Regions from separate parts of the Acidovorax sp. ST3 genome, predicted to be linked through region 2. Evidence: riboswitches for the same ligand, from Rfam matches in the RefSeq annotation. Region 2 holds a riboswitch; each other region holds the start of a gene.
The links. Region 2 has a riboswitch for glycine ahead of gcvT (glycine cleavage system aminomethyltransferase GcvT). Riboswitches for the same ligand answer to the same signal wherever they lie in the genome.
Positions count from the first base shown of each region.

Region 1: linked by a shared signal. The riboswitch ahead of DNK89_RS21850 (D-amino acid dehydrogenase) and the one ahead of gcvT (glycine cleavage system aminomethyltransferase GcvT) in region 2 are both predicted to bind glycine.
Region 3: linked by a shared signal. The riboswitch ahead of DNK89_RS20765 (penicillin-binding protein 1A) and the one ahead of gcvT (glycine cleavage system aminomethyltransferase GcvT) in region 2 are both predicted to bind glycine.

Region 1 covers NZ_QKVP01000007.1:132,288-136,669, reverse strand. The annotation lists gene DNK89_RS21865 (YXWGXW repeat-containing protein) at 1-400, shown strand, start outside; gene DNK89_RS21860 (YXWGXW repeat-containing protein) at 557-1,015, shown strand; gene DNK89_RS21855 (2-keto-4-pentenoate hydratase) at 1,058-1,840, opposite strand; glycine riboswitch at 2,071-2,182, shown strand; gene DNK89_RS21850 (D-amino acid dehydrogenase) at 2,278-3,594, shown strand; gene DNK89_RS21845 (cytochrome c) at 3,658-3,996, opposite strand; gene DNK89_RS21840 (sulfite oxidase) at 3,998-4,382, opposite strand, start outside.
Region 2 covers NZ_QKVP01000001.1:719,612-723,993, forward strand. The annotation lists gene DNK89_RS03195 (TRAP transporter substrate-binding protein) at 1-521, shown strand, start outside; gene DNK89_RS03200 (TRAP transporter small permease) at 647-1,141, shown strand; gene DNK89_RS03205 (TRAP transporter large permease) at 1,227-2,504, shown strand; glycine riboswitch at 2,510-2,615, shown strand; glycine riboswitch at 2,629-2,760, shown strand; gene gcvT (glycine cleavage system aminomethyltransferase GcvT) at 2,809-3,951, shown strand; gene gcvH (glycine cleavage system protein GcvH) at 4,032-4,382, shown strand, end outside.
Region 3 covers NZ_QKVP01000006.1:439,970-444,351, reverse strand. The annotation lists gene DNK89_RS20775 (LysR family transcriptional regulator) at 1-443, shown strand, start outside; gene DNK89_RS20770 (iron-containing alcohol dehydrogenase) at 643-1,806, shown strand; glycine riboswitch at 1,875-1,965, shown strand; partial or broken gene DNK89_RS20765 (penicillin-binding protein 1A) at 2,125-4,382, shown strand, end outside.

The DNA of each region.
Region 1 (4,382 bases), on a different contig from region 2:
CGCGAGCGCGGCGCAGGCGCAGACCAGCGCCACCGTTGTCATCCAGGCAGGTACGCCTGTCTACCAGCAACCCGCCCCAGTGCGCGTGCAGTACCAGGCGCCGCCCCCACCCCGCTACGAGGTGGCGCCGCACCCGCGCCGCGGCATGGTGTGGGTGCCCGGCCACTGGGAATGGCGTGGCCACCGCCACGTGTGGATGCAGGGCTACTGGGTGAAAGCCCGCCCCGGCTACCACTACCGCGAGCCCCGCTGGGTGGAACACGGCGGCCGCTGGAACATGCAGCCCGGCGGCTGGGACCGTGATGGCGATGGCATCCCCAACCGCCGCGACCGGGACCGTGACGGAGACGGCGTGCCCAACCGCTACGACCAGCGCCCGGACAACCCCTACCGCCGCTGATCCCCCTTGGCGGGACCGCTGCGCGGGCCGACAGGCAATGGGCAGCCCGGCTGACAGACGCGCCACCACCCACTGGCCACGATGAGGCCACAGACGCAACACCCGGCCCGACGCAGGCAGTGCCTGCGGTCGGCCAGACACGACAAGGAGTTCACCATGACCCACGCCACTTTCTTGCGCAACACCTTCACCGCAGCGGCCCTGTCCGTGACAACGCTGACGGCGCTGACAGGGGCCATCACACCGGCACAGGCCGCCACGCAAGCCACTGTCATCGTGCAGTCGGGCCCGCAGCAGGGCATCGTCATTCCGGCACCCCCGCCACCCCGCCGCGAAGCCGTTCCACACGCCCGCAAGGGACAGGTGTGGGTGCCTGGCTACTGGGACTGGCGGGGCCACCGCCATGTATGGGTGGCAGGCCACTTTGAAAAGGTGCGGCCAGGCTACCGCTATCGCCCCCCCCAGTGGGAGCAGCGCGACGGGCGCTGGGAGCTGCACCGGGGCGGTTGGGACCGCGATGGCGACGGCATTGCCAACCGCAATGACCGCGACCGTGACGGCGACGGCGTGCCCAACCGCCGCGACCACCAGCCGGACAACCCACGCCGCAACTGATCGACGCTCCGCTGGCTAGCCAGGGCGCCAGGCCCTGTGCCTTTATGGCAGGTGCAACACCGCCTGCCCCAGCCCGGGAAAGTCGGCCACCACCTCAGCCCCCGGCGCCACCAGCACGGTGCCGGTGCATGACCCGGTGGTGACCCAGTGCCCCGCGCGCAGTCCACCCAGGCTGCGCGCGCCTTCGTTGGCCAGCCACACCAGCAGGCGCAGCGGGTCGCCCGCCGGGTTGCCCCAGGTGGCATGTTGCACGGCCACGGCCCCGTTCACCGACAAAGTCACCGCTTGCGCCAGGGGCTGTGCGGTGGCCACTTCGTCGGTGCCAGTCCCCACAATCAGCGCTCCGTGGCATGCCTGGTCGGCCAGGCGGCTCCACTCGCCCTGCTGCGCCCAGGCAGCAAAGCGCGTGTCGCACACCTCGATGGCGGCCCGCACCGACGCCACGGCCGCCAGCACTTCGGCGGCGCTGTAGGGGGTGGCGCGGGCGGGCAGGTCGGCCCCCAGTTCGTAGACCCATTCCGCCTCCACCCCCATCACGGCAAAACCAGATGCAGCCAGCAACACGGGCTCGCCCGCTGCAGCCACCCACACCGAATCGCGGGTGAGTGCAGCGCGTGCCGGTTGCGCCTGGGGCGACGCAGCCCCGACCTTCCAGCCAGCGATGTGCCCGCGTGCACGCACCACCGCGTCTTGCACGGCATAGGCCTCGGAGGCATCCCGCGGGCGCAGCCCTGCGGGAAAGTCCAACGGGCGGGGCGTGCGCACTTCCCGGGCCTGGGTGATGACGGCGGCGCTGGCGGCAGGGTCCAAAGCGGTGGGGGACATGACAAAACTCTCCGTGGTGCAAGGGGTCGGCGGGATTATCGGCACCTTCCCCCATCGGCCCCGCCCCGCTGCATCAGCAACGATTGCGCCCCATTAGCCGCCGGAGTTGATCCGGCGCACAGGCTTGCCCCCTAGAATCGGCCTCGCAGGAGAGCACGGCAGGCACAGGCCACCGCTGCACCGAAGGCGCAAACTCCCATACACGCTCAGGTCCCGTACTGCACCATTCATCAAAGCCGTCTGGAGAGCCGCCTCGCGCAACGCGAAGCGCACCGAAGGAGCAAGCCGCAGCCCGGGTGGGTGGCGGTGAATCTCTCAGGTACCAAGGACAGGGGGAGCGGCAGCCAGGGCATTCATGCGCCAGCTGCACGCTATTGAATTCATAGCTGCCAGCGCATGTTGTTCTAGCGCCAGAGCCCAGAAAGGCTTTGAAAATCATGCGCGTGATCGTTTTGGGCGCCGGCTTGCTCGGCGTGACTTCGGCTTATTTCCTTTCGCAACTCGGCCACGAGGTGACCGTCATCGACCGCCAGGTTGCGCCCGGTGCAGAGACCAGCTTTGCCAACGGCGGTCAGATCTCGGTGAGCCACGCCGAACCCTGGGCCAACCCCAGCGCGCCGCTCAAGGTGCTGCAGTGGCTGGGCAAAGAGGATGCACCCCTGCTGTTCCGCCTGCGCGCCGACATGCGGCAATGGCTGTGGGGCCTGTCCTTCCTGCGCAACTGCACGCCCGCACGCACGCGCCACAACATCGAACAGATCGTGCGCCTGGGCACCTACAGCCGCGACACGCTGCAGCAGCTGCGCGCGGCCACTGGCATCCAGTACGACCAGCGCACACAAGGCATCCTGCACTTCTATACCAACCCAAAAGAATTCGACGGCGCGCTGGCCCCGGCCGAGCAGATGCGCGCGCTGGGCTGCGAGCGCCAGGTCATCAGCGCCGACGAGGCCGTGCGCATCGAGCCTGCCCTGGCCCACATCCGCCCACAACTCGCGGGCGCCACCTACACGGCCGAAGATGAATCCGGCGACGCCAACCAGTTCACGCGCGAGCTGGCCAAGCTGTGCGGGGCGGCGGGCGTGCAGTTCCGCATGGGCCACCACATCACCGCCTTGCGCGAGGTGGGTGGCCGCATCGACCACGTGGAAGTGACCAATGCCGAAGGCCGCTTCGAGCGTGTGCGCGGCGATGCGTTTGTACTGGCCATGGGCTCGTTCAGCCCGCTGCTGGCGCAGCCGCTGGGCATCCAGCTGCCCATCTACCCGGCCAAAGGCTACTCGGTGACCATGCCGGTCAAGGACGCGGCCAAGGCGCACCAGGTGAGCCTGACGGACGACGAGTTCAAGCTCGTGTTCTCGCGCTACACCAGCGAGCGGGGCGACCGCCTGCGCATTGCGGGCACGGCGGAATTGAATGGCTATGACCGCCACCTGAACGAGGTGCGCTGCGAGGCCATCGTGCGGCGGGTGGAGCAGCTCTTCCCCGGCGCCGGCGACACCACCCAGGCGCAGTTCTGGAGCGGCCTGCGCCCCGCCACGCCCAGCAACGTGCCGCTGATCGGCAAGACCAAAGTGGGCAATTTGTTCCTCAACACCGGCCACGGCACGCTGGGCTGGACGCACGCCTGCGGCTCGGGCAAGGCGCTGGCCGACATCGTGAGTGGCCGCGTGCCCGAGGTGGACTTTGCGTTCCAGGGGCTGCAAGGGCGCGCAGCCGGGGCGGCGCTGGTGCCGTCGCGCACGGCGGCCTGAGGCAGCGCGCGGTTGCAGGCGGTTGCAGCGAGGCCACGCTGCAACCGGTGCGAAAGGCTGCGCCTACTTGGCCGCGCCCGTGGCGTGCGCCACAAACTGCGCCACGGCCAACATGTCCTTCTCGCTCATGCGCTCGGCATACGAGGGCATTACACCGATGCCCGCCTTGAGCGCGCGCAACACGCGGCCCGCGTCGGGCTTCAGCTCATCCAGCACCGGGCCGACCTGGCCCTCAGCACCTGCGGCCTGCAGGGTGTGACACACGGCGCAGGCGGGCTGGATCTTGGTGAACAGCTCCTTGCCGCGTGCCAGTTCGGCGGGGTCGGCGGCCGCAGCCGACGCACAGGCGCCAGCGACCCACAGCGCCGCTGCAAGGCGGCGCGCTCCGTTGCTCCCACCCATCTCAGGCCACGGTCACGGTGACGGCGTGGTCACGCCAGCTGGCGTTGTTGTAGCCGCCCAGGTTTTCCTCACGCTGCTCGGCCTGCACATTGCCTGCCGTGTCGGTGGCGCGGCTGGCCAGCACATGGGTGCCCGCCTCCAGGCGCAGGGGCAGCGCAAACTGCCGCCAGGCAAAGGGGCCCAGGTCGGGGCCGATGAGCTTGGCCGCCTGCCAGGTCTTGCCGCCGTCGGCCGACACCTCCACGCCCTTGATTCCGCGCGTGCCGCCAAAGGCCACGCCATGCACCTGCACCTGGCCGGGCTTGAGGGGACCCTTGTCGGCCAAGGGGCCGTTGATCCAGGACTTCACGCCCATCTCCCACACCGAAGGCTGGTCGGGGCTGGCC
Region 2 (4,382 bases):
GCAAGCGCGACGTGAAGGAGCCCGGTGACCTGAAGGGCCTGAAGATGCGCACGATGGAGAACCCCGTGCACATTGCCGCGTACAAGGGCTTTGGCATCATCACCACGCCCATGGCATTCCCTGAAGTGTTCACGGCGCTGCAACAGGGCACCGTGGACGGCCAGGAGAACCCGCTGTCGGTCATCATCTCGGCCAAGTTCGACCAGGTGCAAAAACACCTCACCCTCACCGGCCATGTGTATTCGCCCTGCATCTTCGTGATGAACAAGGCAGCTTTCGACAAGCTTTCGGCAGCCGACAAGCAGGCCTTCATTGACGCAGCCAAGGAAGGCACCAAGGCCAACCGTGCACGTGTGGACGAAGACGACGCCAAGGGCGTGGCTGACCTGCGCGCCAAGGGCATGACCGTGATCGACAACGTGGACAAGGCCAAGTTTGTGGCGGCTCTGGCCCCTGTGAACGCCGAGTTTGAAAAGCAGTTCGGCAAGGCTGCCATCGACAAGATCCGCGAAGTCAAGTAATTTGGGTCTTTGCTATTACCTTTGTAGCTAATAACGCCCGTAGCCATTGCGCTATCGGGCGTTTTTATTCTGGAGCCATCGCTGGTTCTGATCACCTCCTACCTGCCCATGGTCGGCATCGCCCCATGAAAAACGCTTTTCTTACCTTTGAGCGATGGACCACCTTCATCGCCATGCTCGGCGCTTGCGCCATGTTGACCCTGGCCTCGGCCCTGGGCATGTTCCAGATCGTGACGCGCTTTGTGCTGGAGCAGCCCGCCGAATGGACCGAAGTGCTCATCCGCTTCAGCCTGATCTGGATGGTGTTCCTGGCCATCCCGGCCGCGTTTCGCCAGGGCGCGATGGTTAGCGTGGACGTTCTGTACCGCTGGAGCCCGCCACGCATCAAACGGGTGCTGGACTGGGTGGTCGCACTGGCGGCCCTGGCCCTCATCGGCATCATCATCTGGTACGGCTGGGACTACGCGCAACGTGGGGGGGTGCAGAGCATGGCCGGGCTGGAGTCCATCTCCATGTTCTGGGCCTACCTCGCCATGCCGGTGGGGGGGCTTTTTTGCATCGTCGGCATCATTGGCAACCTCATTGATCCCCTGCGCATGGAACTGGAGACTGCTCAATGAACGCCGCGCCGAGCCGCCTCAAGCCAGTGAACGGCCCCCTTGGGGGGCAGCGAGGACATGCAATGCCGAGCGTGGGGGTCCAACTATGAGTTTGGTCATGATTTCAACGATGGTGCTGTGCTTTGCACTCACCGTCTCGGTGGCCGTGTCCATCGGTTTGGCGTCCATCTTGGGCATCCAGGCCTCCAACGCGAACATGCTCATCTCCGTCAAGGAGATGTTCGGGGCCATCAACAAGTTTCCCCTCGCAGCCATCCCCTTCTTCATCCTCGCGGGCAACCTGATGGAGACCGGAGGCATCTCGCGCCGTCTGGTGGAGTTTGCCAAGAGCATCGTCGGCGGCGTGCAGGGTGGCCTGCCCATGACCTGTGTGCTGACCTGCATGATCTTTGCGGCCGTGTCGGGCTCGTCGGTCGCCACCACGTTTGCAATTGGCGCCATCCTGATTCCTGCGCTGATCAAGCATGGCTACCCCACCAGCTACGCCGCCGCGCTGCAGGCCACCAGTGCCGAGCTGGGCGTGATCATCCCTCCCTCCATCCCGATGATCCTTTACGGCGTGAGCGCCGAGGTGTCGATTGGTGAGCTGTTCATCGCTGGCTTTGGCCCGGGCCTGCTGATCAGCGGTGCACTGATGCTCTTCGTATGGGCGTACTGCAAGTACAAGGGCTGGGGCAAAAACGATGGCGATGGCCGCATGCCCTTTGGCAAGGCCACGCTGCAGGCGGGCTGGGCGCTGCTGATGCCCGTCATCATCCTGGGCGGCATCTATGGCGGTGTGTTCACCCCCACCGAGGCATCGGCCGTGGCCGTGTTCTACGCGTTGGTGGTGGGCATCGTCATCTACCGCGAGATCAAGCTCAAGGACCTGTTCGCCATCCTGCGCAAGTCGGCCATCTCGTCGGCGGTGATCATGTTCATCATTGCCAACGCCGGCTTGTTTGCATTCCTCATTACACGCGCGGGCGTGCCCGATGCCATCGGCCGATGGCTGGAGGCGGTGCTGCAGTCCCCAGCCCTCTTCCTGCTGGGCGTGAACGCGGCACTGTTCGTGATCGGCATGTTCATCGAGACCAGCGCGGCGATCATCGTGCTGGCCCCCATCCTCGCGCCTGTGGCCATGCACTTCGGTATCGACCCTGTGCACTTCGGCCTCATCATGGTGGTGAACCTGGCCCTGGGCATGATCACGCCCCCGTTCGGAGTGAACCTGTTCGCAGCCTGCACGGTGGCCAGAATCTCGCTGGACCGGATTATCAAGCACCTGCTGCCGTTCGTCGGCGTGATTCTGGTGTGCCTGATGATCATCACCTACGTGCCATCGATCTCGTTGGCACTTCGGGATCTGGTCTACGCAAAGTAGTTAGAATTGCTCGGTCAGGAGAGAGTGCTCCGTCTTGTCCATAAGACGCGCAGCACCGCCGAAGGCGCAGGCAGCAGCCGAACGCTCAGGCAAAAGGACTGGCAACCGCCCGCAGCGATGCGGGCGTTCCCTTGCTGGAGAGAGGTGGCCCCACAGAAAAGAAACTGTGTGCAGGCCATCCACCGAAGGAGCAAACCGCACGGCCAGCCAAGGCGCTGCGGTGAATCTCTCAGGTAAAGCGGACAGCAGGGCAAATCCCGTGACCACGCCGTGGTCGCGGCCCCCATTTGCCCCGGAGTCCGCCATGTCAGCCACCGCCCCCCTGCTCACCACGCCCCTGAACGCCCTGCACATCGAGTTGGGCGCTCGCATGGTGCCTTTTGCAGGCTATTCCATGCCCGTGCAATACCCCGCTGGCCTGATGGCCGAGCATGTGCACACCCGCACCGCCGCCGGCCTGTTCGACGTGTCACACATGGGCCAGCTCAAGCTCATCGGCGCCGATGCTGCCGCAGCGTTTGAAACCCTGATGCCCGTGGATGTGATCGACCTGCCCATGGGCAAGCAGCGCTACGGTCTGCTGCTGACCGACGAAGGCACGATCATGGACGACCTGATGTTCTTCAACCAGGGCGTGGTGGATGGTGAACCCACCCTGTTTGTCATCGTCAACGGGGCCTGCAAGGTGGGCGACATTGCCCATATCCAGGCCCGCATCGGCCAGCGCTGTAAGGTGGTGCCCATGCCCGACCACGCCCTGCTCGCTCTGCAGGGCCCACAGGCCGTCACCGCCCTCGCCCGCCTGGCGCCCGGTGTCGAAAAGCTGGTGTTCATGACCGGTGGCGCGTTCAGCATCGCGGGCTGCGACTGCTTTGTGACCCGCAGCGGCTACACCGGCGAAGACGGCTTTGAAATCTCCGTACCCGCCGCGCAGGCCGACACCCTGGCCCGCGCCCTGCTGGCCCAGCCTGAAGTCAAGCCCATCGGCCTGGGTGCCCGCAACTCGCTGCGCCTCGAAGCGGGCCTGTGCCTTTACGGCAACGACATCGACACCACCACCACGCCCCCCGAAGCCGCGCTGAACTGGGCCATCCAGAAGGTGCGCCGCACCGGTGGCGCGCGTGCAGGCGGCTTCCGCGGTGCCGACAAGGTGCTCGCACAGATCGACAACCCTGCCAGCCTGCCCCGCAAGCGTGTGGGCCTGGTCGCGCTGGAACGTGTGCCGGTGCGCGAGCACACCGAACTGCAGAGCACGGACGGCCAAAAGATCGGCGAAGTTACCAGTGGCCTGCTGGGCCCCACGGTGAATGAACCCGTGGCCATGGGCTACGTCACGCCAGCTTTTGCCGCCATCGGCACCCGTGTCAACGCCATCGTGCGCGGCAAGGCGGTGCCCATGGAAGTGCGCGCCATGCCGTTTGTGCCGGCCAATTACTACCGCGGCTGATTTCATCAGCGAAGCGCACAAGCTGCGCCCGCTTACATTGCAGATTCCTTTACTTTTTTCCTTTGCTTGAGGAGCTTCCCATGACGATCAAATTCTCCAAAGACCACGAGTGGATCAATGCCGCTGACGCTAACGCTTCGGTGGTGGGCATCACCGTCCACGCGCAGGACGCTCTGGGCGACGTGGTGTTTGTAGACCTGCCCGAAGTGGGCAAGAGCTTTGCCCAGGGCGAAGTGGCAGGTGTGGTCGAGTCCGTGAAGGCCGCCGCCGATGTGTACATGCCCGTCTCTGGCGAAGTGGTCGAAGTGAACGAAGCCCTGCGTGCCGACCCATCCCTTGCCAACAGCGACCCGCTGGGCGCTGGCTGGTTCTTCAAGGTCAAGCTGGCCGACGCGAGCCAACTCGACGCCCTGCTGGACGAAGCTACCTAC
Region 3 (4,382 bases), on a different contig from region 2:
TGGCCGCCGACCACCGGCGTGTGCTCTGCGCGGCGCCCGCCTACCTGGCTGCGCACGGCATGCCCGGCACGCCCCACGCACTGGCCGCGCACGAGGGCCTGTGCTTCATGCTGGGCGAGGACGTGCACGACCGCTGGCGCTTCTGGGACGCCGCAGGCCAGGAGGTGGTGGTGCGCGTGCGCAGCCGCAACGTGGCCAACGATGGCGATGTCGTGCGCCGCTGGGCCGTGCTGGGCCGGGGCATTGCGTACAAGTCGTACTTTGATGTGGCTGATGATCTGGCCGCCGGGCGGCTGGTGCCGCTGTGCCCTGGCTGGACCACCGAGGCCGTGCCGCTCTTTCTGGTTGCCCCCAGCCGCCGCCAGTTCACGCCGCTGGTGCGGGCGCTGCGCGACTTCGTGGCCGGGCGCCTGCAGGCGCTCATGGAGCGGGCGCCACACTGAGCGCTAGCAGCAACCGCATGCGCTGCGCCGACCTGCCGCACGAGGCTCTGCCAGCAGCAGGGCTATCGCACACGCGACCGGCGCCGCCCACCCGTGCGCCGCACAATCGCGCCCTTGCTGCCGCCACCGAGCGCGGCGAACCCGCTGCGCAGCCAAATGCCCGGTGCTGCGGCAACGCCATTGACGGAGAAAGACGATCATGCTGAATTTCGACTTCCACAACCCCACCCACATCGCCTTCGGCCAGGGGCGCATTGCCGACTTGGCCAAGCTCGTGCCCGCTGCCGCCAAGGTGCTGATCCTGGTGGGCGGCGCCAGCGCCGAAAAGACCGGCACCCTGGCTGAGGTGCGCGCCGCGCTGGGCGAGCGCCAGCACGCCACCTTCAGCGGCATCGAGCCGAACCCCAGCTACGAAACCTCCATGAAGGCCGTGGCGCAGATCCGCGAAGGCGGTTTTGACTTCTTGCTGGCCGTGGGCGGAGGCTCGGTGATCGACGCCACCAAGTTCATCGCCGCCGCCGTGCGTTTTGAGGGCGCCGACCCCTGGGCCATCCTCGAAAAGCACGGCCGCAACATCCAGGGTGCCATGCCGTTTGGTTCCGTGCTCACGCTGCCCGCCACGGGCTCGGAGATGAACAACGGCGGCGTCATCACCCACCGTGCCAAAGGCGCCAAGCTGTCGTTTGGCAGCGTGCACACCTACCCGGTGTTCTCGGTGCTCGACCCCACCAAGACCTACACCCTGCCGCCCCAGCAACTGGCCAACGGCGTGGTGGATGCGTTTGTGCACACGGTGGAGCAGTACCTGACCTACCCGGTCAACGCGCCCGTGCAGGACCGCTTTGCCGAAGGCATCCTGCAAACACTGATCGAAGTGGGCCCGCGCCTGCTGACCGCCCCTGAGCCCGTGTACGACGACCGCGCCAACCTGATGTGGGCCGCCACCATGGCGCTCAACGGCCTGATTGGCGCGGGCGTGCCGCAGGACTGGGCCACGCACATGATCGGCCACGAGCTGACGGCCCTGCACGGCATCGACCACGCGCGCACCCTGGCCATCGTGCTGCCCGCGCTGCTGAACGAGCGCCGGGTGGCCAAGCGCGCCAAGCTGCTGCAGTACGGCGAGCGCGTGTGGGGCATCACCACCGGCACGGATGATGAGCGCATCACCGCCGCCATCGAGCGCACGCGCGATTTCTTTGAAAGCATGGGCATCGCCACGCGCCTGTCGGGCTACGGCCTGGGCGGCGACACGGTGACCGCCGTGGTTGCGCAGCTCGAAGCGCACGGCATGGTGACCCTGGGCGAACAGCGCGAGATCACGCCCGCCGTGAGCCGCCGCATCCTTGAAGCCGCGCTGTAAGTGGCCTGCCCGGCGCCATCAATAACCTTGGGGCCGGGTTTGGTTTGCGCGCGTGGGTTAGAGTAAATCCTGATCTTGCGGGAGAGAGGGGCGTGCACTGCCCCCGCCGAAGGCGCAAACTCCCATCATCGCTCAGGCACACCGGACCGCAAGAGACCATCGCCGACTGGAGAGAGGCCGCCGCACCGCGCAACGCGGGCGGGGTCCACCGAAGGGGCTGGCTGCCACCGCAGCTGAAACTCTCAGGTAACAGGGACAGGGGGAGAGGCGCCGCAGACCCGCTTTTGCGCGGGCGCTGCCCAGCCAGAGTTCCCTCCGATGTCCTCCTCACCCCCTATTGCTGCGCCCGCAGCAGTGCCTCCAAAAAAGCGCTCGGCGCTGAAGTTCCTCTGCGGGTTTCTCGCAGGGCTCGTCCTGGCCGGCAGCGCCGGAGGGGCCTATGTGCTGCACCTGCTGTGGCAGCAGCTGCCACCGTGGACCACCTGGCCGACTACGACCCCCGGCTGCCCCTGCGCATTTATGCCGCCGACGGCAGCCTGCTGGCAGAGTTTGGCGAAGAGCGCCGCGAATTTGTGCCCATTGGTCAGATACCGCTGCACATGCGCCAGGCGCTGCTGGCGATTGAGGATGCGCGGTTTTACGAACACGGCGCGGTGGACTTCACGGGTCTGGCACGCGCCGCGCTGCGCAACGTGGTGACGGGCGAGCACGCCCAGGGCGCCAGCACCATCACGATGCAGGTGGCGCGGGTGTTCTTTCTGAGCAGGGTGAAAACCTACAGCCGCAAGCTGATGGAGATCCTGCTGGCCTACAAGCTGGAGGCCACGTACAGCAAGGACAAGATTCTGGAGCTGTACATGAACCAGATTTATCTGGGCGAGCGGGCCTACGGGTTTGCGGCCGCAGCCTCGGTGTACTTCGACAAAACGTTGGACGAGCTGACGGTGGCCGAGGCCGCGATGCTCGCCGGCCTGCCCAAGGCCCCTTCAGCCTACAACCCCGTCGTCAATCGCGAGCGCGCCACCGTGCGTCAGCAGTACATCCTGCAACGCATGCACGCGCTGGGCTACCTGGACACCGCCTCTTACGACGCGGCCAGTGCCGAGGTGCTCACGTTTCGCACGCAGCCACGTTCCATCGACCCCGCCGCAGCGTTTGCCGTGGAACAAGCGCGCAAGATGGTGGTGGATCGGTTTGGAGAGGCTGTGTATTCGCTGGGCCTGGATGTGGTCACCACCCTGCGCGTGGCAGAGCAGCAGGCCGCCACGCGCGCGCTGCGCGCCGGGCTGCTGCGCGCGCAAGCGTCGCTGGGCTATGCGGGCCCCGAGGCCCGCTTACCGCACACCGAGGCCGCCCGAAACGGCCACCCCCGGGCCCTGCGTGCAGCGCTGGCGCCGTACCGGGACAGCGGTGAACTGCGTGTGGCCCTGGTGCGCGAGGCGTCGCAGGCGGGCGGCATTTCCGCGCTGCTGCGCGACGGCACGCGCGTGCAGATTCCGCGCAGCCGGCTGACTGCCAGCGCCCGCGAGGCCTTGGCGCCCGATACGCCCCCGCAGCGGCGCATTGCACCGGGCGCGGTGATCCGCGTGGTGGTCGACGTACGCCAGCAGTGGAGCCTGGCGCAGCTGCCCGGCATGGAAGGTGCGCTGGTCTCCATGGACACGGACACCGGGGAGATTCTGGCGCTGACCGGCGGCTTCGACCAAGCACTAAACCAGTTCGACCACGCGGTGCAGGCCCAGCGCCAGCCCGGCTCCACCTTCAAGCCCTTCATCTTCTCTGCTGCGCTGGAGAAGGGCTATGCGCCGGGCACGCTGGTCGACGATACGCAGCGCGTTGTCATCCCCGCCGCACGGGGGCGCGCCGCCTGGCGCCCGCGCAACTACGGCGGCCAATACGAGGGCTTCATCTCGGCGCGGCGTGGCCTGGTGCTCTCCAAGAACATGGTGGCCGTCAACCTGATGGAGGCGGCGGGCGCGCAATATGTGCAGCAGTTCGCCACCCGCTTCGGTTTCGACCCCGCGCTCAACCCGTCCCGGCTGCCGCTGGCGCTGGGCGCAGGTGCCGTCACACCGCTGCAGCTCACGCAGGCCTACGCCGTGTTCGCCAACGGTGGCACGCTGGTGCAGCCCCGGCTGATCCGCAAGGTGAGCGAGCGCGGCGGCGAGGTGCTGTACGAAGCTGGCGGCCCATCGCCCCGCACCACTGCGGTGTCCGAGCGCAATGCCTTCGTGCTCGACAGCATGCTGCGCGACGTGGTCGAGCACGGCACCGGCAGGCGGGCTAAGTCGCTGGGCCGCCCTGATGTGGCGGGCAAGACCGGCACCTCCAACGACGCGCGGGACGCATGGTTTGCGGGCTATTCGTCGGGCGTGGCCTCGGTGGTGTGGATCGGCTACGACCAGCCGCGCAGTCTGGGCCGGCATACCGGCGGCACGCTGGCGCTGCCGGTATGGACCGACTATATGGCTGTGGCAGTCCAAGGGCGACAGCCGGTGCTGCGCACCCTGCCGCTGGATCTGATGCTTTTTGGCGACGACTACCTGTACCCCGAGTACGTGTTTGGCACTTGCGTG